Regions from separate parts of the Halalkalibacillus sediminis genome, predicted to be linked through region 2. Evidence: predicted binding sites of a transcription regulator. Region 2 holds the regulator's gene; the other holds the start of a gene.
The links. The regulator LexA, encoded in region 2, represses DNA repair genes until DNA is damaged. The targets are predictions, from matches to a motif close to CGAACATATGTTCG.
Positions count from the first base shown of each region.

Region 1: a site for LexA is predicted at 4,285-4,298, ahead of uvrB (excinuclease ABC subunit UvrB). Genes of this name have one in related genera too.

Region 1 covers NZ_PJNH01000002.1:521,603-537,375, reverse strand. The annotation lists gene uvrA (excinuclease ABC subunit UvrA) at 1-2,248, opposite strand, end outside; gene uvrB (excinuclease ABC subunit UvrB) at 2,255-4,234, opposite strand; gene CEY16_RS08770 (PDZ domain-containing protein) at 4,526-5,758, opposite strand; gene CEY16_RS08765 (S41 family peptidase) at 5,907-7,421, opposite strand; gene CEY16_RS08760 (PcsB-like coiled-coil domain-containing protein) at 7,545-9,080, opposite strand; gene ftsX (permease-like cell division protein FtsX) at 9,152-10,045, opposite strand; gene ftsE (cell division ATP-binding protein FtsE) at 10,035-10,721, opposite strand; gene CEY16_RS08745 (c-type cytochrome) at 11,081-11,410, opposite strand; one part of gene prfB (peptide chain release factor 2) at 11,524-12,558, opposite strand; one part of gene prfB (peptide chain release factor 2) at 12,560-12,622, opposite strand; gene secA (preprotein translocase subunit SecA) at 12,745-15,264, opposite strand; gene CEY16_RS08730 (hypothetical protein) at 15,520-15,717, opposite strand.
Region 2 covers NZ_PJNH01000001.1:531,833-547,605, reverse strand. The annotation lists gene CEY16_RS02855 (Na(+)/H(+) antiporter subunit B) at 1-214, opposite strand, end outside; gene CEY16_RS02850 (cytochrome c biogenesis CcdA family protein) at 282-983, opposite strand; gene CEY16_RS02845 (YneF family protein) at 1,135-1,371, opposite strand; gene sirA (sporulation inhibitor of replication protein SirA) at 1,444-1,869, opposite strand; gene tkt (transketolase) at 1,979-3,985, opposite strand; gene CEY16_RS02830 (DUF896 domain-containing protein) at 4,134-4,367, opposite strand; gene lexA (transcriptional repressor LexA) at 4,541-5,161, shown strand; gene CEY16_RS02820 (DNA polymerase IV) at 5,231-6,490, opposite strand; gene CEY16_RS02815 (DnaJ family domain-containing protein) at 6,637-6,969, opposite strand; gene CEY16_RS02810 (hypothetical protein) at 7,030-7,407, opposite strand; gene CEY16_RS02805 (hypothetical protein) at 7,445-7,888, opposite strand; gene glnA (type I glutamate--ammonia ligase) at 8,296-9,630, opposite strand; gene CEY16_RS02795 (MerR family transcriptional regulator) at 9,664-10,074, opposite strand; gene CEY16_RS02790 (methionine gamma-lyase family protein) at 10,185-11,411, opposite strand; gene hflX (GTPase HflX) at 11,419-12,672, opposite strand; gene hfq (RNA chaperone Hfq) at 12,800-13,021, opposite strand; gene miaA (tRNA (adenosine(37)-N6)-dimethylallyltransferase MiaA) at 13,047-14,000, opposite strand; gene mutL (DNA mismatch repair endonuclease MutL) at 14,018-15,773, opposite strand, start outside.

The DNA.
Region 1 (15,773 bases), on a different contig from region 2:
TCTTGATAATTCCATCCCCCCGACAAGCTTCACAGCGTCCACCTTTTACATTAAAACTGAAGCGGCCTTTCTTATAACCGCGCATTTTAGCTTCACTGGTGGAAGCAAAGACATCTCGTATGTCATCGAAAACCCCAGTATACGTCGCCGGGTTCGATCGAGGTGTCCTTCCTATTGGAGATTGGTCAATATCTATGACTTTTTCTAAATGGTCTATTCCCTTTATTGTATCGTGTTTACCGGGTTTAGTCTTACTGCGGTGCAATTTTTGCGATAGAGTCTTATATAAAATTTCATTAATGAGCGTACTTTTTCCAGAACCAGAGACGCCTGTGATAACGTTCATAAGTCCCAACGGAATAGAGGCATTCACTTTCTTCAAGTTATGCTCTTCCGCTTTTTTAATATCCAGTGTACGCTTCTTATCAATTTTTCGGCGCTCGGTTGGTAGAGCAATGAATTTATCTCCGTTTAGATATTGTCCTGTCAGCGATTCTTTCTGCTGTTTCACTTCTTCAGGTGAACCACTTGCTACAATCTCTCCACCTTGGGAACCAGCCCCTGGACCTATGTCCACTAGCCAGTCAGCTGCTAACATTGTGTCTTCATCATGCTCGACTACAATTAATGTGTTATCTAAATCACGCATCCGCTTCAGCGTTTGAATCAGACGGTCATTATCGCGCTGGTGTAATCCGATGGATGGTTCATCCAACACATACAATACGCCAGTAAGGGCAGAACCAATTTGAGTCGCCAAACGAATACGCTGAGCTTCCCCACCTGATAAAGTACCCGCGGAACGAGATAAAGTCAGGTATTCAAGGCCGACATTGACTAAGAAAGTCAAACGGTCTCCGATTTCTTTCGTAATCATCCTTGCGATCTGTTCTTCTTTTTCTGTCAATTCTAATGACTGAATCCAGTTCAACCCATTCAAAACTGATTTTTCGGTGGATTCACCGATATGAATGCCACCGACCTTAACTGCAAGGGCTTCTTCAGTCAGACGATAGCCGTTACACGTAGGACAAACTGACTGAGCCATGTATTTCTCCATCTGCTCACGGATAAAGCTTGAAGAAGTTTCATGATAACGTCTCGATACGTTATTCACGACACCTTCAAAATAAATTTCATTTTTTCTTGTGTTCCCGCGATCATTCTCGTATTTGAAGGTTAGCTTCTCATTGCCGCTACCATATAGAATAATATCCATATGCTCTTTCGGGAGATTTTTCACTGGTTTCTTCATATCGATTCCATAATGTTTGCAGACGCTTTCCAGTAATTGCGGGTAATATTGTGATGAAATCGGTTCCCACGGTGCAATCGCATGTTTTTTTAACGACAAGTTCCAATCCGGAATCACTAAATCTAAATCAACTTCCAAATTCGTGCCTAGCCCATCACATGTCTTACAAGCTCCGAATGGACTGTTGAATGAAAACAGGCGAGGTTCAAGCTCACCTATGGTAAAACCACAAATCGAGCATGCATGGTTTTCATTGAACAGCATTTCCTCCCCATCAATTACATCAATGACTACCTGTCCATTCGATAACTTCAATGCGGTCTCAAGGGAATCGGTCAAACGAGAGTGGACACTGTCTTTGACAACGATACGGTCGATAACTACTTCGATCGAGTGTTTCTTGTTTTTATTCAAGTCGAACTCTTCCGTGATTTCACGCATCTCACCATCGACTCTAAGTCTGACATAACCTTCTTTCTTCAAATCTTCTAAAATTTTGGCATGCTCGCCTTTTCGTCCAGAAACGACTGGCGCTAATACTTGAAGTTTCGTTCGTTCTGGTAATTCCATGATTTGATCGACCATTTGCTGAATCGTCTGTGAAGAAATTTCCTCACCATGGATTGGACAAATTGGTCGACCTACACGCGCGAATAATAAGCGTAGATAATCATAGATTTCAGTTACAGTACCAACTGTTGAGCGTGGGTTTTTACTTGTTGTTTTCTGGTCGATAGAAATCGCTGGTGATAGCCCTTCAATTGCATCCACATCTGGCTTATCCATTTGCCCTAAAAATTGACGTGCATAAGCTGATAGGGACTCAACGTATCTACGCTGCCCCTCTGCATATATCGTATCGAAAGCCAAAGAGGACTTCCCTGAGCCAGAAAGTCCTGTCATGACCACTAATTGATTTTTCGGTATTTCTAAGTCTACACTTTTTAAATTATGTGCTCGTGCACCTTGTATCGTAATCGATTTACTCGACATTTACGTTCATCCTTCCACTTTTAACTCCGTAATCACATCTCGAAGCTCCATCGCTCGTTCGAAATCAAGATCTTTAGCTGCTTGTTTCATTTCAGTTTCCATTTGGTCGATCAACTCTTCTTTCTCCTGCTTAGAAAGTTTTTCGTACTGCTTAGCAACATCTTGTTCCTCTTCACCATCTGAATCGACAGTCGCTCGGATTACATCTCGGATTTCTTTTTGGATAGTTGTTGGTGTAATGCCGTGCTCTTCATTATACGCTTGTTGCTTTTCACGACGTCTGTAAGTTTCATCGATCGCCACTTGCATTGAATTGGTGATCTTGTCTGCATACATGATCACCTGACCATTTTCGTTACGTGCAGCACGTCCAGTCGTCTGGATCAGCGAACGCTCAGAGCGAAGGAATCCTTCTTTATCGGCATCCAGAATTGCTACTAATGATACCTCTGGAATATCTAACCCCTCACGTAATAAGTTGATTCCGACCAATGCATCGTATTTACCTATTCTTAAATCACGGATGATTTGAATACGTTCAAGTGTTTTAATTTCAGAATGGAGGTATGCTACTTTTATACCCATTTCTTGCAGGTAATCAGTCAAATCTTCCGACATTTTTATAGTTAATGTCGTAATCAATGTCCTTTCACCGCATTCAATTCGCTTGTTAATCTCTCCAATAAGGTCGTCTATTTGGCCTTTGATCGGTCGTACACTGATCTCAGGATCTAGTAAACCTGTCGGACGAATAATTTGCTCTGTAACCTTAGGAGTATGCTCCAATTCATAAGGTCCAGGTGTCGCAGTTACATATAGAATCTGGTCGATATGTTTTTCAAACTCTTCGAAAGTCAGTGGGCGGTTATCCAAAGCCGATGGCAAACGGAAACCATGGTCCACTAACGTCATCTTTCTCGCGCGGTCACCATTATACATACCCCGAACCTGAGGTAAAGTCACATGTGATTCGTCGACTACAATCAATGAATCATCTGGAAAATAGTCTAATAACGTATAAGGCGTAGCGCCTTCTTCTCGTAACGTCAGATGCCTTGAATAGTTCTCTATTCCAGAACAGAAGCCCATTTCACGCATCATCTCAAGATCGTAATTCGTGCGTTGTTCCAAACGCTGAGCCTCTAATAATTTATCTTCACTCTTTAGTTTCGCTAATTGTTCTTCCAGTTCTTTTTCAATATTTTTAATCGCAATTTTCATCTTTTCTTCACGAGTTACGAAGTGAGAAGCTGGGAAGATTGCTACGTGCTCACGATCACCGACAATTTCTCCAGTCAGTGCATCGACCTCACGGATACGATCGATTTCATCTCCGAAAAATTCCACACGTATACAATGTTCTTCCTTAGAAGCTGGAATGATTTCAACAGAATCCCCGCGTACACGGAATGTCCCGCGTTGAAAATCTATATCGTTTCTCGCATACTGAATGTCGACCAAGTCACGTAAAACTTGATTCCGTTCCTTTTCCATTCCTACTCGTAAAGAAAGGACTAGGTCTCGATATTCTTCCGGATTACCCAAACCATATATACAAGAAACACTAGCTACGATCAGAACGTCTTCCCTTTCGAACAACGCCGAAGTCGCAGAGTGCCTCAGCTTATCAATTTCATCGTTTACACTTGCGTCTTTCTCAATAAAAGTATCTGTAGAGGGTACATAAGCCTCTGGTTGGTAGTAGTCATAATAACTGACAAAATACTCGACAGCATTATTAGGGAAAAACTCTTTAAATTCGCTATATAATTGACCCGCTAACGTTTTGTTATGAGCAATGACAAGGGTCGGACGATTAATTTCACTGACAACGTTCGAGACTGTAAACGTCTTCCCTGTACCTGTTGCTCCTAATAACGTCTGGTGGGTTTGTTTATTTTTGATGCCTTCAACAATTTCTTTGATTGCTCGCGGTTGATCACCTTGAGGATCGAATTGTGAATGAAGTTCAAAACGTTGATCCACTACATCATCTCCATTTTAAAGTTACTTAAATATATTCTATCACAAAAACACGAACGTGTATTCTATTTAGATAAACTTCTCTCTATTAAGCATATTTTTTTAACTAGAATTTTGCAATGAATGTGGTTTAGGGCTTGCAAAGATTAGGTTTGGAACTTACATTACTAAGGGTTTGGGTTTGCATGAATGTGGTTCGAATCTTGCAAAGATTAGGTTTGGAACTTGAGAAGTCTAAATATGTGCATTGCTTTTAAATACTTCTATTAGATATAAGCATAAAAAAGAGCCCTATTAAGAGCTCTTTTCTTCTTCATTTTCTATTTCAATGCTCTCAGTTCTTAAACTGAAGCGCGGTGTCTCTTTTATAAAGATCAACCCTAATTCGTGACGCTCACCTTCATAAATTGCACGTTGAACAAACCGGATTTCCCCGTTTAAGTCGCGAACAGCTAATTTACAGTACGTACGATTTTCACTCATCACTTCAAAAAATTCGTGTTCATTTGCTACAGGTCTGCCGTGCACCTTCTCAATTTTTTCACCGACTTGAAGCCCCATCGCGTCAGCTGGAGAACCAGGAGTAATTCCGACAATCAGAATACCATCTGTTTGAGGAGTAAATATAGGGCGCTTTTCTAAATCCGAAGACCGGAAAATCAGATGAATCAGGATCCTTCCTACGAACGCTACACCAATAAGTGCTATAGCGAATGAAGGATAAAAGAAAACTGCAACTGCTCCTCCAACTAAAATAAGAGAGAATAAAAGCAAAGATTTTCCGACCTTCTTCGCGCCTATATCACTGAAAACACCTTGAAAACGTTGAGATGCGCCTATAATGAATGGGATAAGCATCAACCCAAAACCATCCCCACCATAATCAAAAACTGGCCACCATCCCAACCAAGGGCTTAGCTCTAACACTCCACCTGGAATAGGTACCATCAATGGCACCACCATCAATTTTTTTATCGTGTGGGAAGCAATGTATTTTCCGCGCTTTCCTTTGTGCAGCATAGGAAAGGAATGATTTCTTTTAGATTTAAGAAAAAGCAATCCTTCAGTAATCAATAGTGCAATTAACAAATAACTAACCATTATGACATCGACCGAAACTACTTCATCTTGTAATTCGTTTGGGAGAAAATCACTTCCAAACCATGCTAGTGAAAAAGTGATTGCTCCTGCGATCCCTATTGTATAAACAGGTGAAAGAAGCGCTACTTGATTGACAAGCATGAGAATGAGAACCACGCAAGATAGCATAAGTACCCAAGTGTAGTTAAGGAATCCACCACTAGCAACTAAACCTACACTAAGAAGTAATCCTAATAACACTCCCAACCACCATGTATTTTTCCATTCAAATCCATTTGAAAAAACCCGATGACCAAATTGACGCCGATCCTTTTTGATTCGACGGTAACCAGTCCAAAAGCTATATGCGATTGCTAGATATAGTAACGGCTGAACAAACAGCCATAAAAATCCGAATCCAATTTCCTTCAACCATTCGACTGCCATGTCACTTACCCCCGATTCAAATCTTCATATAATGTAAAGCTATTCGTTAAGAATTGTCGATAATCCTGCTACTCAGTACTTTAATATTTTCTTACCTAATAAAAAAAGATGGCTCAACATATGCTGAGCCACCTATCAACACGTTCAATTATTCGAAAAGATTTTGCATGGCTTCTTGTAATTGTTTATCGTTCGATGAATCGTTAACTTCTTCCAAAATCATTTCTTCCAATTTGTTTTCAGTATCTTCATCTAATACACCCGTGGTGTCTAGCCCATTCGCTTCTTGGAATTCTTCAACGGCTTGTTCAGTTCCTTCATCAAAATAACCGTCTGTGCGGCCCGGTTCATACCCAAGCCCTTCAAGCATGACCTGAAGCTTTTCAACTTCTTTCCCGTTAGAATCAAGAGCTAATTCTTCTTCTGCCTGAATAAGGGACAAGTAGAAGAATTCTGGTTGTTCAACCTCAATGGTAGGTTCAACCCCCACTTCATTAATTTGGTTTCCTTCAGGGCTCAACCAATTCAAAACTGTCACTTTGAGCATTCCATCACCAAGTGGTAACGTTTGCTGCACAGTTCCTTTACCAAAGGTCGTTTGACCAACGATATCATAACCACCGACTTCTTTTAAAGCAGCCGCTAATATTTCAGAAGCTGAAGCACTACCTTCATTCACTAAGACTGAAATCGGATAATCCTTTTCAGAACCATTCACATAGTAGCCTTCCGGATCAGCACCTTCGCGAGCAGTCTGAACATAAGGTTCATCATCATTCATGAAGTTGCCTAATATTGCTTCAACCGCAGAGAATAAACCTCCTGGGTTGCCTCTAACATCAATAATAAGCCCCTCAATATTTTCTTCTTCTTCTAGTTTAGTCAACTTTTCCTTAAATTCTTCCGCTGTTCCTTCACCAAAAGATCTGATTTGAAGTACACCGACATTCTGGCCATTCTGTTCCTCAACCTCACTATAAACGGTTTTCAACGGGATTGTATCACGAGTTATGGTGACTTCAAATGGTTCATCATCACCTGGTCGATCAATTGTCAATGTAACATCTGTTCCCTTTTCACCTCGTATAAGTGAAACAGCTTCATATACAGTGTACCCTTCTAAGCTTTCACCATCTACTTCAATCACCCGGTCGTTCGGACGCAACCCAACTTCCTCAGCGGGAGCGTCCTTCAATGGAGCGATAATGGTTATATACCCTTCACGCTTTGTTACCTCTGCACCAATTCCTTCAAAAGAAGATTCTAATTGTGAATTGAACTGCTCAGTCGTTTCGGGGTCCATGTATTCACTATAAGGATCTTCAAGTTTGTTGACCATGCCTTCAACGGCACCTTCAAGTAACTCTTCTTTATCGACATCCTTAACATAATTTTTTTCAATCAGTTGCAAAGTTTCTTCAACAGTTGAAAGATCATACTCTTCTGATCCTTCCTCATCACCTGACGTTTTCTCTTCTTCTTCTTTTTGATCATCAGGTGTTGTATCCTCTTCTTCATTTTCACTTTCATTTTCTTCTACCGGTTGAGTAGTTGTATCATCTCCAAACCACTGCACAGCAGCAATTGAGACAGCCCCGCCTACGAGGAATGTAAGTACTAGTAAACTTATAAACAATTTTTTACTCAGATTCAATGTATTCACCCCAACGACTGTATGTTTAATAATCACTTTCTTTGTTTAATAAATTTAAATGTAATAAAAGGCATTACACTAAATGTGTAATGCCTTTATCATACTACATGGTAAATTTAACGTAAACAAAAACTATTGAATACCATAACTAGCAGGATTCACAGCATTTGATTTACTACCATTCCAACCGCCACGGTGGAGTTCAAAGTGAAGATGCTGACCAAAAGATTGACCTGTGTTACCCATGTTTCCAAGGTATTGTCCTTGTTGAACAGTTTGACCCGTTCCGACAGCTCTGCCTCTCATATGAGCGTATACAGTTGTATACTTTTGACCATCTATCATATGTGCAATCATTACGACATGTCCATATGAAGTAGACTTATAAGACCTCACAACTACTCCACCTGCTGCTGCTCTTATTGGTACTGTTCCAGTTTTAGCAATATCTATTCCATAATGGTAACCTCCAAAGCTAGGACGGGGACCAAAACTTGATGTGCGTGTTCCAGCAGCAGGGCGAATGAAGCCTCCACTTGATTGTACAGTCTCTTTTGGAGCTGTTGAACTGGTATTGCCATTTTCTGTCTTGTTTTTTTGTGCTTTTATTCTTTCAGCTTGCTTTTGTTGTTCTGCAATCAATTTATCAAATGCAGCAGCTTGGCTACTTAAGTTTGCAGCCTCTTCTTGTGCTGACATTGCGTGTTTATGAGCTTCTTCTTCTTTCTCGTTCAAGTTAGCCAAATGAACATCTTTTGTTTCCTTTTTATCTTCTAAACTAGCAACCAATGAATCTAGTTCGCTTTTTTGAGCTAGTAAAGAACCACGTTGTTCTTCAAGTGTTGCTTTCTCTTGATCCAAATCAGCTTTCTTAGCTGCCAATTGATTACGGTTTTTTTCAACTGTTGCTTTGTTATCTTCAACTGAAGCTTTATTATTTTTCACTTGCGCAAGATTATCTTCTACTTGTTGTTTCATTTGTTCCAGTTCGACTTTGTCTTCTGCATGCTGTGTCAAAATGCTGTTATCTTGATCCATGATTTTGTTGACTGCAGCAGCACGGCTGATAAAATCACCGAAATCTTTTGCACCTAAAACAACTTCTAAGTACTTTACATTTCCGCCATTTTTCTGAAGGGTACGTAATCTTTCTTTAAGTAATTCTTCACGTTGTTCCATTTTCTCTTTTTTAATTTTAATATCTTCTTTTAATTGGACGACTTCTTCTTCTAACTGTTTTATTTCTTCTTTTAATCTCTTAATCTCTGCTTCTAGTTCTTTGATTTCTTCTTCAAGAGCATAAATTTCATTAGAGATTTGTTTAATCTCAGTTTCTTTTACTGCAATTTCATTCTCTTTCAAACTGATTTCCTGTTTCTTTTGCTCGATTTTTTCTTCTGTAGTTGCTGTTTGTTGGTTCAGTTTGTTGATTTCACTCTTCGTTTTAGATTGCTTCGCTTTGATTGCGTCCAATTTCTGTCTTGCATCCTTAACGTTCTCTTGGACTTTATTTTTCTCACTCTTCACTTCATTTTGCTGTTTCTTTAAGCTTTCAATTTGTTTTTGTATGTCGCTTAGTGATTGAGCACTCACATCGATTGATGAAACGCTCGTTAATCCTAAGATCATTACTACGGCTAAGACTACAGCTGCTAATTTTCTTTTCAACTGACAAACCCCTCTCTGGTATTCTTATTAGTTTAATAATTGTTGTTTGTGTTCTGTGATGTTATTACGTATTAAACTTTTAGGAATTTGCGTACACTCATAACACTTCCCCATACTCCGATGAATACGCCGATACCTAATAGTAATAATGAAATCTGCAATGCAAACGGATTAAACGGTAATAACTCTACAAACGGTACATTAATTGAATCTCTGAAATTCTCGTAAAGATAGTAATAACCACCCATTACAATTGAGATCGGTATGATTGAGCCAAGTACACCCATCAATAATCCCTCAATGAAAAATGGCCAACGGATGAAACTGTTTTTAGCTCCTACAAGCTTCATAATTCCAATTTCATCTTGTCTTGCTAAAATCGTCATCTTAATCGTGTTAGAGATTAAGAAAATGGCAGTCAGTAATAACGCGCCGATGAATGCGATCCCTATGTATCTTGCATAATCATTGAAAGTTAACAATCTTTCAACCACATTCTCGGAATAGTCGACTGACTCAACATTATCCATAGCTAAAATTTCTTTAGAAACGCGCTGGTACTGATCAGCCGCTTGTGTTTGAACGACAAATGCATCGTTCAAAGGGTTGGCTTGTTCAAATAATTCCCACTGCTCGCCTTCTTCTCCTAAGTCCTCAATTAAATTCTCCAGCTCTTCCTCCTTTGATGAATATTCTAGTTTAGTAACTCCGGAAATCTGTGAAATCTCTTGCTCTAACTCATCAACTTGCTCCTGTTGTGCGGCTAGATCTATGTATACCTTTAACTGAACATCTTCTTCTATGTTATCTGCAATCTGATTGATGTTCATAATCAGTGTTAAGAATATTCCTACCAATACTAATGTAGTGGTTACAGCACCGACAGCTGCAACTGTCATCCAGCTGTTTCTAATAATATTTTTTGAGCCTTCTCTAAGATGTCTTTTGGCTGTACTAAACTTCATAGCCGTATTCCCCTCGATGCTCGTCCCTTACGATTTCGCCTTTCTCCATCGCAATGACGCGTTTTCTTAATTTATTCACTATATCTTTACTGTGAGTAGCCATCACTAAAGTGGTACCAGTCGCATTAACTTCTTCAAATACACGCATGATTTCCCATGATGTCTCTGGATCTAGATTACCCGTCGGCTCGTCAGCGATAATCAATTTAGGGTTATTGACGATTGCGCGAGCGATGGCAACACGTTGCTGCTCCCCACCAGATAACTGTGCTGGGATGAATCTAGCTTTATGCTTCAAACCTACTTGTTCCAACACATTCATGACTCTTCGCTTTATTTTCTTAGGATTTTCTTCTATTACTTCAAGTGCAAAAGCTACATTCTCGTAAACTGTTAAACGAGGAAGCAATTTGAAGTCTTGGAAGATAACCCCTATGTCACGACGCAAAAAAGGTACGTTCTTCTCTTTAACTGTTCCGACATCCACACCGTTTATGTATATCTTTCCTTTAGATGGTGTTTCTTCACGGTACATCATTTTGATAAAAGATGTCTTTCCAGCCCCACTTGGGCCGACTACATACACGAATTCACCTTGATTGATATTCGTGCTCACACCGTTTAACGCTGTGACCCCATTCTTATATACCTTATATAGATCCTGCATTTCAATCATATCTTTTCACCTGTGCCTCCTGATGACCTCTGATTTTGTGAGAAAATTCGCTTAATTAAATCATATTCTACCACAATTCATGAAATTATGTCCAAATGATTCCATTTTGTTCGTTAGAATTCGACTAATTCAATTTCACAATTCACATTATAACATCTCTAAACTGAAAATATACCCTTCACCATATTACATTTATATTTCATTTATCGGGTTTCCTCGACAAAAGAAATAGGCCAATTGATGTATATTTATAAAAAAGTTCAAAATACCTATGAAATGTTAATTATTGAAATTATACCTATTATTAGAAATAAAAAAAACAAGTACTAATCGAAATCAGTACTTGTTTTTTAAGTATTTTATTCACCTTCACCTGAACCTCTACTAGTAATCCACTCAGCAATTGTAGTAGCCTCTTCTTCAGTTATATTCTGAGCAGGCATACCACCTTTACCATTTTGTGCAATATCCACGATTGTATCTACATCATACTTTTCACCGACATTTTCTAAGTTTGGACCACTACCACCTTGTAAGTTCCCGCCGTGACATGTTGAGCAGTTTTGAGTGTAAAGCTCTGCACCTTCTGAGCGATCGTCACCACCACCGCCACTTTCTTCATCTCCGCCACCACAAGCACCGAGGACAAGCATGAACCCGAATACTCCAACCATAATATTTCTCTTCATATCAAATACGCCTCCTGCTATATATACTTACTTCGTATATTACCCTGTGTAAAGAAAAATATGCCAAGTAGCAATTAAAAATTTGACTATGATTACACTAAGTATACCTCTAATTAAACACGCGAACGTAAATAAGCATCAACGAAGTCATCCAACTCGCCGTCCATAACAGCTTGCGTATTTCCGTTTTCATAATTCGTCCGATGATCTTTCACCATTTGATAAGGATGGAACACATAAGAGCGGATTTGACTTCCCCAACCAATTTCCTTTTGTTCACCACGAATTTCATCAAGCTCAGCCTGTTGCTTTTCAATCTCATATTGATACAACTTCGACTTAAGCATTTTCATCGCCTGCTCACGATTTTTAATTTGAGATCTTTCAGACTGACATGTCACGACCGTGTTCGTTGGAATGTGAGTGATACGAACAGCCGAGTCTGTCGTGTTGACGTGCTGACCTCCAGCACCACTTGAACGATACGTATCAATTTTTAGATCATCAGGTTTCACATCAATTTCAACTTCATCATTAAATTCAGGCATTACATCACAGGATGCAAAAGAAGTATGGCGACGGCCTGAAGAGTCAAAAGGTGACAACCGCACAAGGCGATGTACTCCTTTTTCCGCCTTCAAATAACCGAAAGCATTGTGTCCTTTGACTAAAATCGTCACACTTTTGACACCCGCTTCATCCCCTGGTAAGTAATCCAATGTCTCCACCGAATAACCACGACGCTCAGCGAAACGAGTATACATTCTTAGTAACATCTGCGCCCAGTCCTGTGATTCCGTCCCACCAGCACCTGGGTGGATCTCCAAAATTGCATTATTCTTATCATAAGGTTCACTTAAAAGAATCTCTAGCTCGAATGCATTGAACTGTTCCACCGTTTCTTTCAACTGCTCTTGAAGATCATCGAACAGTTCTTCATCATTCTCTTCCTTCACCAGTTCGTATGAGACTTCCAAGTTTTCAACCCGTTCCACATTGTCATCGAAACTGTTTACACGACTTTTAATTCCATTCGCTTCATTGATCACTTTCTGAGCCTCATCAGGATCATCCCAAAAGTTCGGCTCAGTCATCTCATGCTCAAGTTCATCAATTCGTTTCCGGTCATCCTCTAAGTCAAAGAGACCCCCTGAAATCTTCCAGACGTTGCTGGAGTTGATCAATTTCATGTTTAATTTCTGATAAATCCATAACGCTTAAACACTCCTTAGGAAAAAGAAGTGCCTGTTCTTCCGCAGGCACTCCTTATCGTTTCATATTTTGTAGCATTTTATTAAAAGACTACACATTAACATTGTAAATTGGTTGAATCACTAAACGGCTTTACCATGACAGTTTTTATATTTCTTACCACTGCCACATGGACAAGGCTCGTTACGACCTACTTCATCCTTTTTAATATAAGGAGATGGCTTTTTCTTTTCTTTCTTCTGATTGCCACCAGCAATTGCTTGAGTACCTGATGCTACTTCTACACGTTGCAAGTTCTCGCGGATTTGAGCTTTCATAGCGTATTTTGCTACTTCTTGCTCAATATTTCCAATCATATCTTGGAACATGGAGAAACCTTCCGTTTGGTACTCTTGTAACGGATCAGTCTGTCCATAAGCTCTCAAGTGGATACCTTGTCGAAGCTGATCCATCTGGTCGATGTGGTCCATCCACTTAGAATCAACTGTACGAAGTAAAATAACTTTTTCGAATTCACGCATTTGTTCTTCAGACAACTCTTCTTCTCTCTGATCGTACTTACGCTTAACGATTTCCATTACAAGCTCAGTCATTTCCTCAGGCTCTTTACCTTTGAGTTTACCTGCACTTAACTCATCAGGCTCTAATACCGTTGCATGTAAGTACTCAGCTAGACCTTCAAGATCCCAGTTCTCTTCCTCTTCATCAATCGTGTAACCAGCGACATTACGCTCGACTGTTGAATGAATCATCTGTTCGATGATTTCACGAAGGTGATTAGAATCAAGTACTTCAAAACGCTGAGCGTAAATAATGTCACGCTGCTGACGTAGCACATCATCATAAGCTAGTAGTTGTTTACGGGCATCGAAGTTGTTACCTTCTACACGTTTTTGAGCCGATTCTACTGCACGAGAAACCATCTTACTTTCAATTGGTTGATCGTCTTCCATACCAAGACGATCCATCATCGCGCGCATATTGTCAGAACCGAAACGGCGCATCAGTTCATCTTCCATCGCCAAATAAAACTGAGACAAACCAGGGTCCCCTTGACGACCTGAACGTCCACGAAGCTGATTATCGATACGACGTGATTCATGACGTTCGGTACCAATTACCGCGAGACCACCGAGTTCTTTTACACCATCACCAAGCTTGATGTCAGTACCACGTCCGGCCATGTTCGTCGCGATTGTTACCGCGCCCTTTTGACCAGCCTCTAAAATAATTTCCGCTTCACGGAAGTGGTTCTTCGCGTTCAACACATTATGCTTCACGCCAGCTTTTTTCAAAAGATTCGCAATGACTTCTGAAGTTTCGACCGCTACTGTACCTACAAGCACAGGCTGTCCCTTAGCATTACGTTCTTTAATATCCTGCACAAGTGCACGATATTTTCCTTCAATAGACTTATAAATCATATCCGCATTATCTTGACGGACAATAGGTTTATTTGTCGGAATCGAAATAACATCCATATTATAAATGTTACGGAATTCTTCCTGCTCAGTTTTAGCAGTACCAGTCATACCAGAAATCTTTTCGTACATACGGAAGAAATTCTGGAATGTAATCGTTGCGAGTGTCATGCTCTCCTTCTGAATCTGGAGATTTTCTTTCGCTTCAATTGCCTGGTGAAGACCATCACTATAGCGACGACCTTTCATCAAACGACCCGTAAACTGGTCGACGATGACCACTTGATCTTCATCTACTACATAGTCCGTGTCCTTTTGCATGACAACATGTGCTTTTAATGCCTGATTCACATGGTGAGTCAGAGATACGTTGTCCAAATCATACAAGTTCTCGATGTTGAAATATTGCTCGGCTTTAGAAATACCTTGTTCGGTCAACTGAACGTTACGAGTTTTCTCATCAAAAGTATAATCTTCTTCATTTTGAAGAGTGCTAACGAACGAATCAGCTTGTAAGTAGTTCGTCTGCGATTTCTTCTGAGAACCCGAAATGATCAATGGCGTACGAGCCTCATCAATTAAAATCGAGTCGACCTCATCAATGATGGCGAAATGTAACGGACGCTGCACCATTTTTTCCTTATAAAGAACCATATTATCACGCAAATAGTCGAACCCGTACTCATTGTTCGTACCATATGTTATGTCCTTCGCATAAGCTTCACGCTTTTCGTCTTTGGAGAGGGAGTTCGTGTTCAAACCAACAGTCAATCCGAGCCAGTTATATAGCTCGCCCATCTCTTGAGCGTCACGATCAGCCAAATAATCGTTGACTGTGATAATATGGACCCCTTTACCAGTGAGACCATTCAAATATGCTGGCATTGTCGATGCCAATGTTTTACCTTCACCTGTTTTCATCTCAGCGATATCACCATGGTGAAGCGCAATCGCACCCAATAGCTGAACGTAGAACGGACGCATACCTAATACACGCTTCGCCGCTTCTCGAGCTACTGCATAAGCTTCCACTAACATATCGTCTAATGATTCACCTTGGTTATAACGCCCTCTAAATTCTTCAGTTTTTTCCTGAAGCGCGTGATCCGAAAGCTGTTGCATCTTCGGCTCCAGTTCTTCTATTTGATCTGCAATTTTCTCAAGTTTCTTCAACTGCTTGGCATTTCCATCACCAAACACTTTCGTTAACAATTGCCTCATCATCTGCACCTCAATTTTTTTACAATTACAATTATCCAAATATAATCATAACACTAATGAAACAACCATGACAACTGGATAGGGCGTTGCGAAATAGCATATATAAGCTCGAAACGTGCGATGATATTGGTTAGGAAAGTTGGTTTGTTAATCCTACAAGAAAAAGCATGACATATAATGAAGATACTTTTCCAAATATAATAAAAAAGAGGCTGACCACAAGAGTCAACCTAAAATAGAATCATAAAGGGATCATTATCTGACAGGAAGTGAGGAGGGAGTGGGTAAGGCGCTTGTGTTCGAAGATTCGGAGGTAATGTCGTTGGGCACGTTTTTTTCAATAATCGAGACACGCTTGTTGGTACTTGCAACAATGTGCATTAACTGAGAAATCAACAATTCTTGCTGATCCAATTGTTGTTTCAGATCCGAGCAATTGAGGTGTTTGCTCATCTCGTATTCCCCCTTTATGATTCGTTAGATTAGTTATATCATGGCTAAGAATTACC
Region 2 (15,773 bases):
CCAACCGGAAGTTAAGAGGCAAAATCCTCGTGATTCGCTCATACCCATAAGTCATATACATTAAAATAAATGCAGCAGCCGTCATCAATCCACCAATGAAACCTCCGCCTGGATTATTGTGGCCTGCAAAGAAAAGATAAACCGAAAATCCTAATAAAATAAATGCGATTAGTTGAGTTGTTGTCCTTAAAATTAAATCATTAGTACGTTTCATAGATAATCACCTTTATTAATTGATACTCTCATTGTAATATATCATTGATAAAATTGACACTGTTACCTTAAAAACCAGAGAATCCAAAGAAGTTAGCTAAATAAGCTGTAAGAATTCGTAACCAATCAAAGAATAATGCAACCCCAAGTACGATTAAAACGTACCCGCCAATATGCACGATCTTTTGAGCGTTCTTTTTCAACCAGTTCATTTTTCCAATAAAGAATGACATGATGAAGAATGGTATCGAGAAGCCTAAAGAATAAGCTGACATCAAGAGTACACCTGATTCAGGGTTTGTATAGGCTAGAGCGATAACAGCAGCTAGAATCGGCCCTGTACAAGGTGTCCAGCTCATGGAAAACGCCATTCCAATCAATAATGTCCCTACATATCCAGCAGGACGGTTCTTAATCGTCACTTTTCTTTCTTTCATGAGGAATTCGAAATTAAAGACTCCAATCATGACGAACCCGAAGAATATAATTAAGATTGCACCAATTTGACGAATCATATCTCGATATTGCAAGAATAGATCCCCGATAAAATAGCCTGAAAATCCAATCATGATAAAAATAGAAGAAAATCCAATTAAGAAAAATAAAGTATGTAGCATACTCCTCTTTCTAAGCATTGCATTTTCCGTTTTCAGTTCTTCTACACTCATACCAGTGATATAAGATAAGAACACTGGATAAAGTGGCAGCACACATGGTGATATGAAGGATAAAAACCCTGCACCAAAGGCTAAAAATATATTCACATCCATTTAAATCTCTCCTAACCTTCGAACCTAACTATCCTTATCCTAACAAAGTTTGTTTTCTATGAAAGAATCAAAGCTTGACGTTTATGTGAAAATGTATACTTAATTAATGAAAAAGAGGTAAACAACATGTATTGTTTACCCCTTTAGTATATTACTTTTTCTTTTTATTAGAATCCATTTGCTGATTCATAGAACGCATCATTTGATTAATTTTCTTCTGCGATGGTTTCTGACCCATCTGCATCATCATCGTGCGTAACATTTGCTCATTGATTGGTGGGTTTTTCTGTAAGTAACTCATCATCGTTTTACGTGCGATTAAGAAACCTAATAACAAACCAACGACCAATGCAGCAATGGCAATCAATACGACCCAAAGTGTGCCCATTGGTATATTTCCTCCTTATCGTTATCTCTAGTAGTTAAGTATAGTAGAACGGACGGTCGATGACAATAGTATTTATAATTGATAGAGCTTATTTTTTGATAAAGGAAGCATCCAACCGTAATCCTGGGAAGTAAAATTGACAACAAATATATGCGGATGAAGTGATTTTATATATTTAAAAAACCACTCATCCGCCTCTAATATAGATGGAGCATATACGTCCATCGAATAATCATTCATGACAATCTTCACTTCTTGTCCTACAGAGTTCATTATAATAACCTGTTTTCCAATGTCAACCGACATTTCTTCAGGAAAATGTGCATTCAAAAGACGATAAACGTCTATCAATTTCACTTGATCCAATACAAGCTCACGTTGTTGCTGGAACACTGTCGATTGACTATCGGAGTTTAAGAATCGGTATAATAAATCAATTTTAAAGTAGAAATATTCTGCATAAGACTGACGAAAAAGAAACAACGAATACTGGTACATAATATACCCTCCTTTGGGCATATTCTAGCAAGTCCAGTACTAGAAAATTGTCAGTTCTTATTCATAAGTGAATACTATTTTTGTCTAAGTTTTACGAAATCACTCGAAATTATTTAGATATTAAATTTTTTGCACGTTTCACTACTTCATCTACATTGAACCCGTACTCTTCCATTACTTTATTGCCAGGTGCAGATGCCCCGAATGTTGGAATTCCTAATACGTCACCGTCGATTCCTGTATAACGCTCCCAACCGAATGGTGAAGCCATTTCGACTGCTAGACGGTTTTTAACTGCTTTTGGAAGAACTTCTTCTTTATATTCATCCGTTTGTAGTTCGAAACGATCCCAAGAAGGCATACTTACAACAGAAGCGTGAATTCCTTCTTCAGATAATTTATCTGCTGCTTTCATAACTAACTGTACTTCTGAGCCTGAAGCTAGTAACAATAAGTCTGGAGTTTCTTTATCTGCTTCTTTTAATACATATGCACCTTTTTCTACCCCTTCTTCAGCTATTTGATCTGTTTTAGGTAGAACAGGTAGTCCTTGTCTTGTTAAGACGAGAGCTGTCGGTTGGTCTTCTGATTTTAAAGAAAGTTTCCAAGCAGCTTTCGTTTCATTAGCATCCGCCGGACGGATTAATGATAGTCCAGGCATTGCACGTAAAGAAGGAAGCTGTTCAATTGGCTCGTGTGTTGGGCCATCTTCACCGACTGCAATTGAATCATGTGTAAATACATAAGTCACAGGCGTTTGCATAAGAGATGACAAACGAAGTGCCGGACGCAAGTAATCACTGAATACGAAGAAAGTACCACCATATACTTTAAGTCCACCATGTAGAGCCATACCGTTCATCGCACAAGCCATAGCGAATTCACGTACACCAAACCATACATTTCTACCACTGTAGTCCGGATATTTGAAGTCTTCTTCTTCTTTAATCGCTGTCTTGTTCGATCCAGCAAGGTCAGCACTACCGCCGAATAAATTAGGAATTTGTTTAGATAGAGCGTTTAACACTTCACCAGAAGCTGCACGTGTTGCTAATGCATCTGAATTCTCGTCATATGACGGCAATACAGCATCCCAATTTGCAGGAAGTTGCCCACTCAATGCTTGTTCAAATTCTTCTGCAAGTTCTGGATAATGTTGTTTATACTCTTCAACAAGTGCTTTCCACTCTTTCTCAACGTTTTGTCCGCGAGTTTTCACTTTTGAATCGAAGTCTTTTTGAACTTCTTCTGGTACATGGAATGGTTCATGAGTCCACTTGTAATGTTCCTTGGCAAGTTTCATTTCATCTTCACCAAGAGGAGCACCGTGCGCGTCAGATTTTCCTGACTTGTTTGGAGAACCATAACCAATAACGGTTTTTACTTCGATCATTGTCGGTTGCTCGGTGTTCGCCTTCGCGTCTACCAATGCTTTTTCAATCGCTTCAGTATCGTTACCATCTTCTACTCGGATGACTTGCCAACCATAGGCACGATAACGGTCCTCTACACTCTCAGAGAACGATCGATCTAAATCACCGTCGAGAGAAATATCATTTGAATCATACATTACAATCAGTTTTCCAAGCTTTAGATGACCTGCAAGTGAAGCTGATTCTTGAGAAACACCTTCCATTAAGTCACCATCACCACAGATGCTATAAGTGTAATGATCAACTACATTATAGTTATCCTTGTTGAACTTACCAGCCATGAAGCGTTCAGCCATAGCCATTCCTGTTGCCATTGCTAAACCTTGTCCAAGCGGGCCAGTTGTGGCTTCTACACCATCAGTATGTCCTACTTCTGGGTGTCCGGGTGTTTTTGAACCCCATTGACGAAAGTTTTTCAAATCATCCATTGATACATTATAGCCAGATAAATGCAGTAATGAATAAAGAAGCATCGATCCATGCCCTGCTGATAAAACAAAACGGTCTCGGTTGAACCATGAAGAATTTTTAGGATTGTGGTTCATGATTTTACTCCAAAGAGTATAAGCCATTGGAGCTGCCCCCATCGGCATACCAGGATGACCTGAACTTGCTTTTTCTACTGCATCGATCGTTAATGTACGGATTGTATTAATCGATAGTTGTTCTACTGAATTACTCATTGATTAGTCTCCTTCCTTCTTTCGACAAAACTCTTTTTTATCATTCATTATTAAGTTAATTCCGATACATTTTTCTATAACCCTTCATGTATCTTCAAAAACTCCTCTTAAAGTATAACAAAAAAGCATACAGAATATCTGCATGCAACTAATGTTTTTTGTCATTTTCTTTTTCTTGTTTCAGCTTTTCAGGTGTTACATCTGTACCTTCAGGATCAACGACCTTTACTGACTTCAACTGGTTGCGGAATGAACTCCTTAAGGACTGAAGATATTCTTCGCGAAGATTCTTCTGTTCCTCACGCTCTTTGTCTGTCAGGCCTTCTTTTTTTGATTTATTGGCTAGCGCATTTATACGTTCAATTTTACCTTCTGATAACATAAAAATATTCACCCTTTCTATCCTTGGACTATTGTATCGTTTCAGTAGACGAATCTCAAGAAATTCAACATTTACTACGAACGAATGTTTGCTTTTGTATTTATAGATTGCTATAATTAGTATATTCAGAGTACGTGCAACTTGATTGTCGAATTAAAATTTGGGGTGAAACGATGAAAAAACTATCGAAAAGACAAAAGCAGATATTCGAATTTATCAATGATGAAGTAAAAGCCAAAGGATATCCACCTTCAGTTAGAGAAATCGCTGAAGCAGTTGGACTAGCTTCTAGTTCTACTGTCCATGGACACCTAGCACGTTTGGAAGAAAAGGGATTCATCAGACGGGACCCTACGAAGCCTAGAGCCATCGAAATCATGTACGATGATGGAGAAGCCGTTCATGAACGTGAAGCGATCTACGCTCCCCTAATTGGTAAAGTAACCGCGGGTGAACCAATTACAGCATTCGAAAATGTTGAAGAGTATCTTCCAATTCCAAACACTATTTCTGCTACTGAAGAAGATATTTTCGTGTTGACTGTACAGGGTGAAAGTATGATTGAAGCGGGTATCCATGATCAGGACTTAGTTATCGTAAGGAAACAAGCCACCGCTAATAACGGTGAAATCGTGGTCGCGATGACGGAAGAAGACGAAGCGACAGTGAAGCGTTTCTTCAAAGATGAAGACCGCTATCGATTAGAACCTGAAAATTCAACGATGGAACCTATCTTTTTAGATCGAGTCACGATCCTTGGTAAAGTCGTTGGCTTATTCAGAAATGTTCATTAGGAATATCAAAAGCTTGTAAGAGTAATTTCTTACAAGCTTTTTTTGTGTCCATTTAAGTTATAATTTTTACTAAGCGAAATGCCCGCCAATTTTCTTCGAGCGATCGACTGCAATACCACCAGAAGTGTAACTGCTGGCCCGCAAAATCGATGTAGCTCCATGCTTATCTTTTATTGCATCCATTACGCGGCCAATCTCGTCTTGTTTCCCACGGTCGTCAAAGAGTGCTAATTGAGTCGCAACGTCATCTTCCAAGTTAGTTAACGTCGCTGAAGCGCGGCGGATTTTACTTCTTCCATCATAGAAGCGATGGAACAAAGTCAAGCATACTTCATACATATCCATCGTTACGTTAGTAGGCGTATCAACTGACGTCGATCGACTGAAACCTCCCCCTACTTCTGAAGAATAACCAATCGACAGATGGATGGTCCGCCCGGCATAACCTCCTCTTCTCGCGCGCTTACATGCTTCTTCACACAAATCTAACAAACAGGCATAAATCTCTTCTTTTTCATAATCCCTAAGTAACGTAATACCATTACCGAAACCTTTTTGCTCGGTTTTGGTGAAATTTCCGGTGACTGGACTGAGATCAATTCCCCAGGCATGCCAATAAAGTTGTTCACCCATAATCCCGAACCTTTTTTGAAGATGCTTCAGTGGGTGCTTCGCCAGTTGACCAAGCGTCATGATCCCCATCTTGTTCAAGTTGCGCATCATTCGGCTACCAATTCCCCATATCTTTTCAACCGGAACCGGCCATAACAAACGTTCAACATCTTCATACCTACATTCCGCTATGCCGTCAGCTGCTTTCTTCGAATGAATATCCATCACGACTTTCGCAAGAAACTTATTGTCACCTATACCTAGGACACATTCAATGCCGAATTGATCCCGGATACGATTTTGAATCATATACGCAATTTCGTAAGGAGAACCATACAACCTACGAAGCCCATCAATCGTCACCCACAGTTCGTCAACTGAGTATACGTGAATCGCTTCTTTCGGAACGAGTGTCATCATCAGACGCGTGATTTCAAGCGACATTTCTACATAATCACCCATGTGAGCATTAGCGATGACAAGCTCAGGATCATGCATCGGCAACTCGAAGAAACGACTAACGTTACTGATACCGTGTTTCTTTTTTAAACGAGGTGAAGCCGCCAGCACAATACTACCTGGACGATCAGGATCACCGACTACTGCAAGTAAAGCCTGTTGCGGATCCAACCCTCTCTTTACGCACTCCACACTAGCGTAAAATGACCGCATATCAATGCATAAAACATCATGTCGAGGATAGCCAGAATAGTCCACTTTCAAAACTCCTTGTTGAAAAACTTTAATAAGAACATTTGTTCGTATTATATCACGGAGCTTAAAAATTTAGAAGTGGAAATTTAAGCTAATAGTCAAGTGAACATAAAAATTCCTCCTTCGTTGCAGACAAAGGAGGAAGTAACTCACCATATTCTTTTCGCTTTTTCTAATGCATTCAAGCTAATTAAATTTTTCTGCATTTGTGTAGGACAAATTCTATTATGTTTATTGATTTTCTCATTAATAACTACTACATCTTGTTCAGTTTCGCAAAAATGGACTAGTTCGGAAATTTCCTTTTGTAACTTAAGCCAAGGAGGGAGATAACCAGCATCCTTTGCTATTTTCTGAAAGTGTTGATATGTATCCATTTCTAAATAATCTTTAGACAGTGGTTCACCTTTTTCCTTTATACTATCTTTTTCTCCAGCTCCCTCTAAAATATCTCCTATTAAATCGTTGTACTTTCTATCCATTAAGGCACCTCCTGTCTATAAAAAAACCTAATTTGTAGAGCAATTTAATCCTTAATTAGATTATTCCACTTCTTCAACTTTTTTAGTGACCCTTTGAGGGATAGTAGAGTCTTCTTGTCCGGTTGATTTATCATAAGTTACAATCACCTTATCCTCCACCATTACACTCTTATATTCTTCATTAGTAACTTGGTAATAAACAAGATCTTTATCATTCTCTAACAACTCATTTATTACCACGTCTTTGTTTTCATCTAACACCTTTGTATTATTTATATCCTCTTCCGGGATGAATAAGATTTGATTTTTTTCGTTAAATTCCCTCTTATTTAAAACATACCCAACCTCTTCTACAATTTCGGGGTCAGGATACATACCAGTTTTGCAACTGACTAATAAGATTGCTATTAAAACTACAATAGAAATTTTCCTGAACATAATGATCCCTTTACTCGAATATTTCACAATTCTGACATCACTTGTTTGCTTTATCGTTATCCAATAGTAGCGTTTTTGAATCTTTAAGTTCTAATTTACTAGTGTTTTTATTAATAAATTCATCTGCTTTTAATTCTTTTGTTTTTTCTTTTACATCTAAGATTAATTTTTCTTCTGTGCCTCTTATAATTTGTTCCATCTCTTGATAAGAGCTATCTGTAGATTCCAATTTAATTTTTAATTCATGTATTTCTTTACGCAAACGAGCTTTAACACTTTCATTAGTTGTTTGTGCTAATTGACCTTCTTTTTCTGCAATTTCATCATTGTATACTTTTTCCTTATTTAATTGACTTTCTTTAATCATTTTCTTGATACGGTATATAACTATTTGTACAATCTCTTCAGCATATCTAATTAATAATTTTAAAATAAATGGCCATGCGGTTTTAATAAACCAACTAGCTATTATTTTCTTCATAAAGCACACCTCCATAATAAACATTATTCGACAACTAACAAGAAAATCCTTCAAAAAATTCGGTAGATTTATGGGTGCTCTATTCTAAGCTATATATTTCAAAAAACAAAAACCCTTTGAACCATTACAGCTCAAAGGATCTAATTTATTAGTAACTACTTAAATACTGTTCGCGCTCCCAAGGGTGTACTTGCGTACGGAACATGTTAAAGGTGAATCAACACAAATCAAAAGAGGTCAAAAGACTGGTATATTAACGTTTTTAAAATTAATTAATTCAAACTAGGTAAAATGATTTCAACTTTCATGGGTGTTTTATGGGTGTAATCATGGGTGCGATAATATCAATCATGTCCTACAAAAGATAAAAACCCTTTGAACCGTTATGGATCAAAGGGTTTAGTATATTAATAACTACTCAAATACTGTTCGCGCTCCCAAGGGTGTACTTGTGTACGGAACATATCCCATTCAATCTCTTTTGATTCAAGGAAGTGTTCTAACAAGTGCTCACCTAGAGCTTCTTTGATAACTTCATCTTCGTTCAATTTCACTAGCGCATCATATAGAGTGGCTGGTAGATCTTGAACTCCGTTTTCTTCACGTTCTTTCTTGTTCATTACATAGATGTTGCGGTCAACTGGTTCAGGAGCTTCCATTTTGTTGCGTACACCATCTAGTCCTGCTGCTAATAAAACAGATAGAGCCATGTATGGGTTCGCTGAAGGGTCAACACTACGAGCCTCGATACGAGTACTCATACCACGTGCTGCTGGTACACGTACTAGTGGGCTACGGTTTTGACCAGACCAAGCTACATAACAAGGCGCTTCATAACCTGGTACTAAACGCTTGTAAGAGTTAACAGTCGGGTTTGTTACAGCAGTGAAGTTAACAGCGTGCTTGATGATTCCAGCTGTGAACTGATAAGCTACTTTACTAAGCTCTTGTTCTCCTTTTGGATCATAGAACGCGTTACCTTTTTTATCGAATAAAGACATGTTCGCGTGCATACCTGAACCGTTCACACCGAATAATGGTTTCGGCATGAATGTTGCATGTAGGCCGTGCTTACGAGCAATCGTTTTTACAACTAATTTAAACGTCTGGATATCATCTGCGTGCTTAACAGCATCAGAATATTTGAAGTCGATTTCGTGCTGACCAGGAGCTACCTCGTGGTGAGAAGCTTCGATTTCAAAGCCCATTTCTTCTAACTCAAGTACGATATCACGGCGGCAATTTTCACCTAAATCAGTAGGTGCTAAGTCGAAATAACCACCTTTATCATTCAATTCCATTGTTGGATCTCCAGCTTCGTTCAACTTGAATAAGAAGAACTCTGGCTCAGTACCAATATTGAAAGCAGTGAAACCTAATTTCTCCATCTCTTCTAAGTTTCGCTTCAAGTTATAACGAGGGCAACCTTTGAAAGGTGAACCATCGGGATTATATATGTCACAAATGAAACGAGCGACTTTCCCTTTATCTGAAGTCCATGGGAAAACCACAAAAGTATCTAAATCTGGATGTAGAAGCATGTCTGACTCTTCAATTCTTACAAAACCTTCAATCGAAGAACCATCAAATGTCATTTTGTTATCCAATGCTTTATCAAGTTGGCTCAATGGAATTTCTACGTTTTTAATAGTTCCTAATAAATCAGTAAACTGTAAACGGATGAATCGTACATTTTCCTCTTCAAGTCTCTTGTAAATATCTTTTTTCGTAATCTTTGACAAAATGTTTCCTCCTAAAAGTTTTTATTCCATATATTAATGGTAGAACCTCGAAAGGTCCCCCTGTATCATGGACGATTTACTACCATAACCAGCCTCGATCAATTCTTTACGAAGCAAATTATGCAATTCTTTCTCAGTAAGATCCCGTTTTTCAGATGGTTGTTTTTCCTCAACACTTTTCTGGGCAACTTGCGGATCTTCCAATTTCATTCTAAGTACTTGTTTAATTCCTGCTAAATTTACACCTTGATCAATCAATTCCTTGATTTCAAGCAATCGGTCCACGTCATAAAAAGAAAACAAACGACGGTTCCCATCTGATCGCTTAGGCATCACTAAACCTTTTTCTTCATAATATCGAATTTGGCGAGCAGTCAATTCTGTAAGCTCGGTAACGATACTAATAGGAAATAATGGCATTGACTTTCGATCATTCAGTTGCATACCAACACCTCCAAGATAAAACTATTATATACAGTGTTATTATAAATGTCAACTGATGTCAGGAAAGTTTACATGAAAATATAAAAAAATAACCTAGACATACGTCTAAGTTACTTTTCCCCTGTTTGAATTTTTAAAACGCCTTTAGTGATGGCTAATTTTACATGCTCATAAGTTAGTCCACCTTGAACATAGAGAGTATATGGCTGTCTAATCGGACCGTCAGCTGTTAATTCAAGACTTGCCCCTTGAATGAAAGTCCCGGCAGCCATGATTACGTCATGGTCGTACCCTGGCATATAACTGGCATGTGGAGTTACATGAGAGTTGATTGGCGATTGTTGTTGGATTTCTTGTGCAAAGGTGATCATCTCTTCTTTCGTTGAAAACGTTACAGATTGAATCAGATCGGTCCTCGAATCATTTGGTCCGGGAGTAGTCGTATAACCTTCTGAAGAGAGTAGAGTAGCTGTATACATGGCACCTTTTAATGCCTCTCCCACAACATGGGGCGCCAGAAAGAAGCCTTGGTACATTTCTTGAAGACTATAAAGACTTGCGCCTGTCTCTTTACCTAGTCCAGGTGCCACTAACCAGTTTGCGCACTTTTCAATCAAATGATTTTTACCTACTATGTATCCTCCGGTTTTTGCTAAGCCTCCGCCTGGATTTTTTATTAATGATCCTGCGATGAGATCGGCACCTGCTTCGGTGGGTTCTTCTAGCTCAACAAATTCCCCGTAACAATTGTCTACAAAAACAATTATGTCGGATCTTATTCCCTTCACAAAACGGATCACGTCTCTTATTTCTTTGATCGAGAATGATGGACGATCTGCATAGCCTTTTGATCGTTGGATGGCTATCATTCTAGTTTTTGGTGTAATTGCAGCTTTAATAGCTTCATAATCCATATGACCATCTTCAGTCAATGCAACTTCGCTGTATTCGATTTGATAATCCCGTAATGATCCATCATTCTTTTCTTTAATGCCAATGACATTTTCTAAAGTATCGTAAGGTCTTCCTGTAATGGATACTAGTTCGTCTCCTGGCCGAAGCACACCAAATAAAGCAGTGGTGATCGCATGTGTACCAGAAACAATCTGAGGACGCACCAAGGCATCCTCAGAATTAAATACTTCAGCATAGAGCCGTTCTAATTGTTCACGACCTGAATCATCATATCCGTATCCAGTCGAGGGACTGAAATGGAAGTCACTGATTTGTAGTTTTTGAAAAGCATTTAGCACTTTCTCTTGATTAGCTGTTACAATACTTTGGATGTTTTTCAATTGTTGATTCATTTTATTTTCTGTTTCATTTATTTTATTCAGTATTTGGTTATTCATTATTTTTGTTCACTCTCTTTGTCAGTTGGTGGTAAAGTGGCGAGGTAGGATTCACAAACCCTGATACCTCGTATTCTTGTGTGTCCTCATTGAATGACCTTTCACTCAAAATCGTCTGTTCTTTTATTCGGTGGAGCAACTTACCCTCATCTGCGGCAACCTCGACTTTGTACTTTTCCCATTCTTGCTTAACAACTTGTTCAATATATTCTTTCAACCGATGAATATCACTTTTAGCTTTTGCAGTCATCAAGATATTAGGCTTTGAATAAGGGAAAAATTCATCTTTCAATAAGTCAGACTTATTATAAACAGTTAGAGTAGGGATGTGATCGGCCTCCAGCTCTTCAAGGATTTTTCGCACAGTCTTCTCTTGTTCAATCGCTTTTGGATCTGAACTATCTACGACTAATAAAATGAAATCTGACTGAGTTACTTCCTCCAATGTTGATCGGAAAGCTGCGATCAAAGTAGTAGGTAATTGTTGTATGAACCCTACAGTATCGGAAACGATAGCCTGGAACCCACTAGGTAGATCTACTTTCCTCGTTAATGGATCCAGTGTGGCGAATAGCTTGTCCTCTTCCAACGAAACTTCATTAGTTAATTGATTGAACAGAGTAGATTTTCCTGCGTTCGTATACCCGACGATCGAAATTTGGAAGGCTGATTGATGCTTCCTTCTTTCCCGATATTGATTTCTTTGATTGACCACTTGATCTAATGATTGTTTGATATCAGTAATACGGCGTTGAATATGGCGTCGATCTGTTTCCAGTTTGGTTTCACCTGGACCTCTCGTACCTATTCCACCACCTAGACGGGACAAAGCTTCACCCTGCCCAGATAAACGAGGTAATAAGTACTGTAGCTGTGCTAATTCAACTTGCAATTTACCCTCTTTTGTTCGAGCCCTCATGGCGAAGATATCTAAAATCAACTGTGTTCGGTCAATTAATTTCACATTCCATTTGTTAGATAAATTCCTTGATTGCGAAGGCGTCAATTCACTATTCATGATAATCAGTTCGATCTCGTGCTCTTCAATGTATTCCTTTATTTCCTCTACCTTTCCTGTACCTAGGAAAAGTGAAGGATGCATTCTGTCACGTTTTTGGATAAAAACTTCTTCAATTTCCGCATCCACTGTTTCAGCAAGTGCACGGAGCTCTTCCATCGAAGTTCTAAATTGCTCATCAGAATCTTGTTGTAGTTGGCAGCCAACTAATATCGCTTGTTCTTCCATAGATAGTCTCCTTGAAATGAATTTATAAAATTATTATATCCCTAATGAAGGTGTACTTAAACCGTTTTGCCAAAAGAAAAGAGCCTGCACGAAAGTGTGCAAGCTCACATAAGGAATCATCTATCAATTATGATTCCAGATCAATGTTTCTGACAGGTGCAAATGTGGATATCGCATGTTTAAAGATTAATTGCTGTTTTCCGTCGGTTTCCAATAAAATCGTAAAATTATCGAATGATTTAATGATTCCACGTAACTGAAACCCATTTGTTAGGAATACAGTCAATTGAATCTTTTCCTTACGAAGAGTATTAAGATACGTATCCTGCACATTTGTCGCGTTTGCCATTTTTGTTTCCTCCTCTTTCTATCTGTTACTGATTACTATTCTCCAAACTCTTTAACATTCCTTCTAAATCTGAAAAAATTGTTGAAAAATCTTTCCTGTAATTTTCAGGGTCGATGTTATACCAATGCACGTCTGGGAGCTTGTTCCGATAGTAAGTCAGCTGTCTTTTCGCAAAACGTCTCGTATTCCTTTGTACCAGACGGATCGCTTCGTCTAGTTCATATTCCCCGTCAAAATAAGGAATAAACTCTTTATACCCAATAGCCTGCATACCTTGAGCATCTTTTCCGTACTTCTTATAAACGCTTTCAACTTCTGCTAATAATCCTGAATCCATCATGTCCTTTACACGGTTATTGATTCGATCGTAAAGGGTTTCTCGCTCAATCTCTAACCCAATGATAATTGGGCGAAACGGGGAGTGAGCTTCCTGATTCTCTTCAATCGAGGTCATGGTTTGCCCGCTTCTTTCATAGACTTCCAACGCACGGATGACTCGTCGGATATTATGAGGGTGTATTTTCTCAGCATAGTCCGGATCGATCGATTTCAATTTTTCAAAATAAGGTTCAATTCCATTTTGCTCTACATGATCTAGCATTTCCTTTTCAAATGAATCGTCTCGTTTAGAGTCAGAAAAGGTGAAATCAAAGAGGGCTGAATGTATATAAAATCCGGTGCCTCCGACGACGATGGGTAGCTTGTTCCTTCCAACGATGTCTTCTACTTTTTCTTTTAAATCCTTTTTGAAATCCGCAGCAGAGTATGACTCACTGGGATCTAGAAAATCCAATAAATGATGCGGTACACCATCCATCTCTTCTTCTGTCACTTTGGCCGTTCCGATATCGAACTCTTTATAGATCTGCATGGAGTCCCCGTTGATGACTTCACCGTCGAATTTTTTGGCTAGTTCGATTCCTAGCGCGGACTTCCCGACAGCAGTTGGACCTATGATACTTACGACAATTGGCTTCATATTTGTAACCACCTAATTTACATGATGCGTTTAAACATTTTTTGAAGTTCATACTCACTAAAATGAATGACAATCGGACGGCCGTGTGGGCACGTAAAAGGATCTGTGCAAGTTTGTAATTCTTTTAGAAGATAGTCCATTTCTTGATGGTTCAAATAGTGATTGGCCTTGATCGATCTTTTACAAGACATTAAAATCGCCGCTTCTTCTCTAATTTTATCTACAGAAATCGTTTGGTCCGTAATCAACTCATCTACCATATCTCTGATGATGGACTCTTCTTCCCCGTTCGGAAACCAACTTGGGTGAGACCTCACAATGTAGCTTTGGTCACCGAAAGGCTCGAGAAACAGTCCGACATCCTCTAATTGTTCCCTGTTCTCTTCAATCGCTATAACTTCTCGAGCTGTAAACTCGAATGTTATAGGCACTGATAACTCCTGCGTTTCACGTTCAGGATTACCTAATTTCTCTTTGTAATACTCGTATTTGATTCGTTCTTGTGCAGCGTGCTGATCAATCATATATAACCCTTCATCATTTTGAGCTAAAATATACGTGCCGTGTAACTGACCGATAGGGTAAAGTGTAGGCATCCGCTTATATGATTCGTGATCTTCAACCTCGCTTGTTTGAAATGGATTAGGAGCAACCGATTGTTGATGCTCCTCTTCTCCTTTATCAAAATCGAGCGTTTCTCGAATATGTGGTTGATTGTTCTGCACTGGGGAATCAAAACTGTCTGATGAGAATGTTTGATCATTTACCTGCTTCTTTGGTGCTTGTAAATCAAACGATAGCTCTGTTTGAGTAGACGGTTGCTTTTCTTTTTTCTGACCAGAAGGAATCAAGCGTTGACCGTGTAACAGCTGATATACTGCGTCCTTGATGATATTAAATAGCTCTTTTTCCTTACTGAACCGTACTTCCGTCTTTGCAGGATGAACGTTGACATCCACTAAATAAGGGTCCATTTCTATTTGCAGAACGACGAGTGGATATCTCCCGATCGGTAGAAATGTATGGTACCCATCAAGAATGGCCCGGTTAATCACGGGGTTCTTAATAAAACGGCCATTCACTATCAAAGAAATATAATTTCGGTTCGCTCTTGTGAGTTCAGGCTTCGAAATATAACCTTCCACATTGTAATCCAATGAATCCTCTGAGAGCTTGTACATATTTTGAGCGACTGATCGCCCGTAAATTTGTTGAATGACGTGCAATAGTTCACCGTCCCCTGGTGTCAGAAACATACGCTTCCCATTATGCACACACTCAAAACGAATCGTTGGGTGAGACATCGCCATTCGATTGATGATATCGGTAATATGACCGAGTTCTGTGTGAATCGTTTTTAGATACTTCAGTCGTGCAGGTGTATTAAAAAATAAATTCTCCACCAAAATTTCCGTTCCTCTACGTTTAGTGGACGCTTGCTTTTCTTTAATCTCTCCACCGTGAACGACAATCTCAGTACCTGCTTCCTCACCTGTTGACGTTCTTAAAGTCAACTGACTGACAGCGGCAATACTTGCTAAAGCTTCGCCTCGGAAGCCTAAAGTTTTAACACGGAATAATTCGTATTCATCGAGAATCTTACTGGTCGCGTGACGGAAAAACGCACGCTCAGTATCATCCGGTGCAATCCCTTCACCATCATCGACCACTTTGATTGAACGCAAACCCGCTTCTTCTAGTTCTATTTTGATTCGTTTGCTGCCAGCATCAATACTATTCTCAAGTAATTCTTTTATAACAGAGGCGGGACGT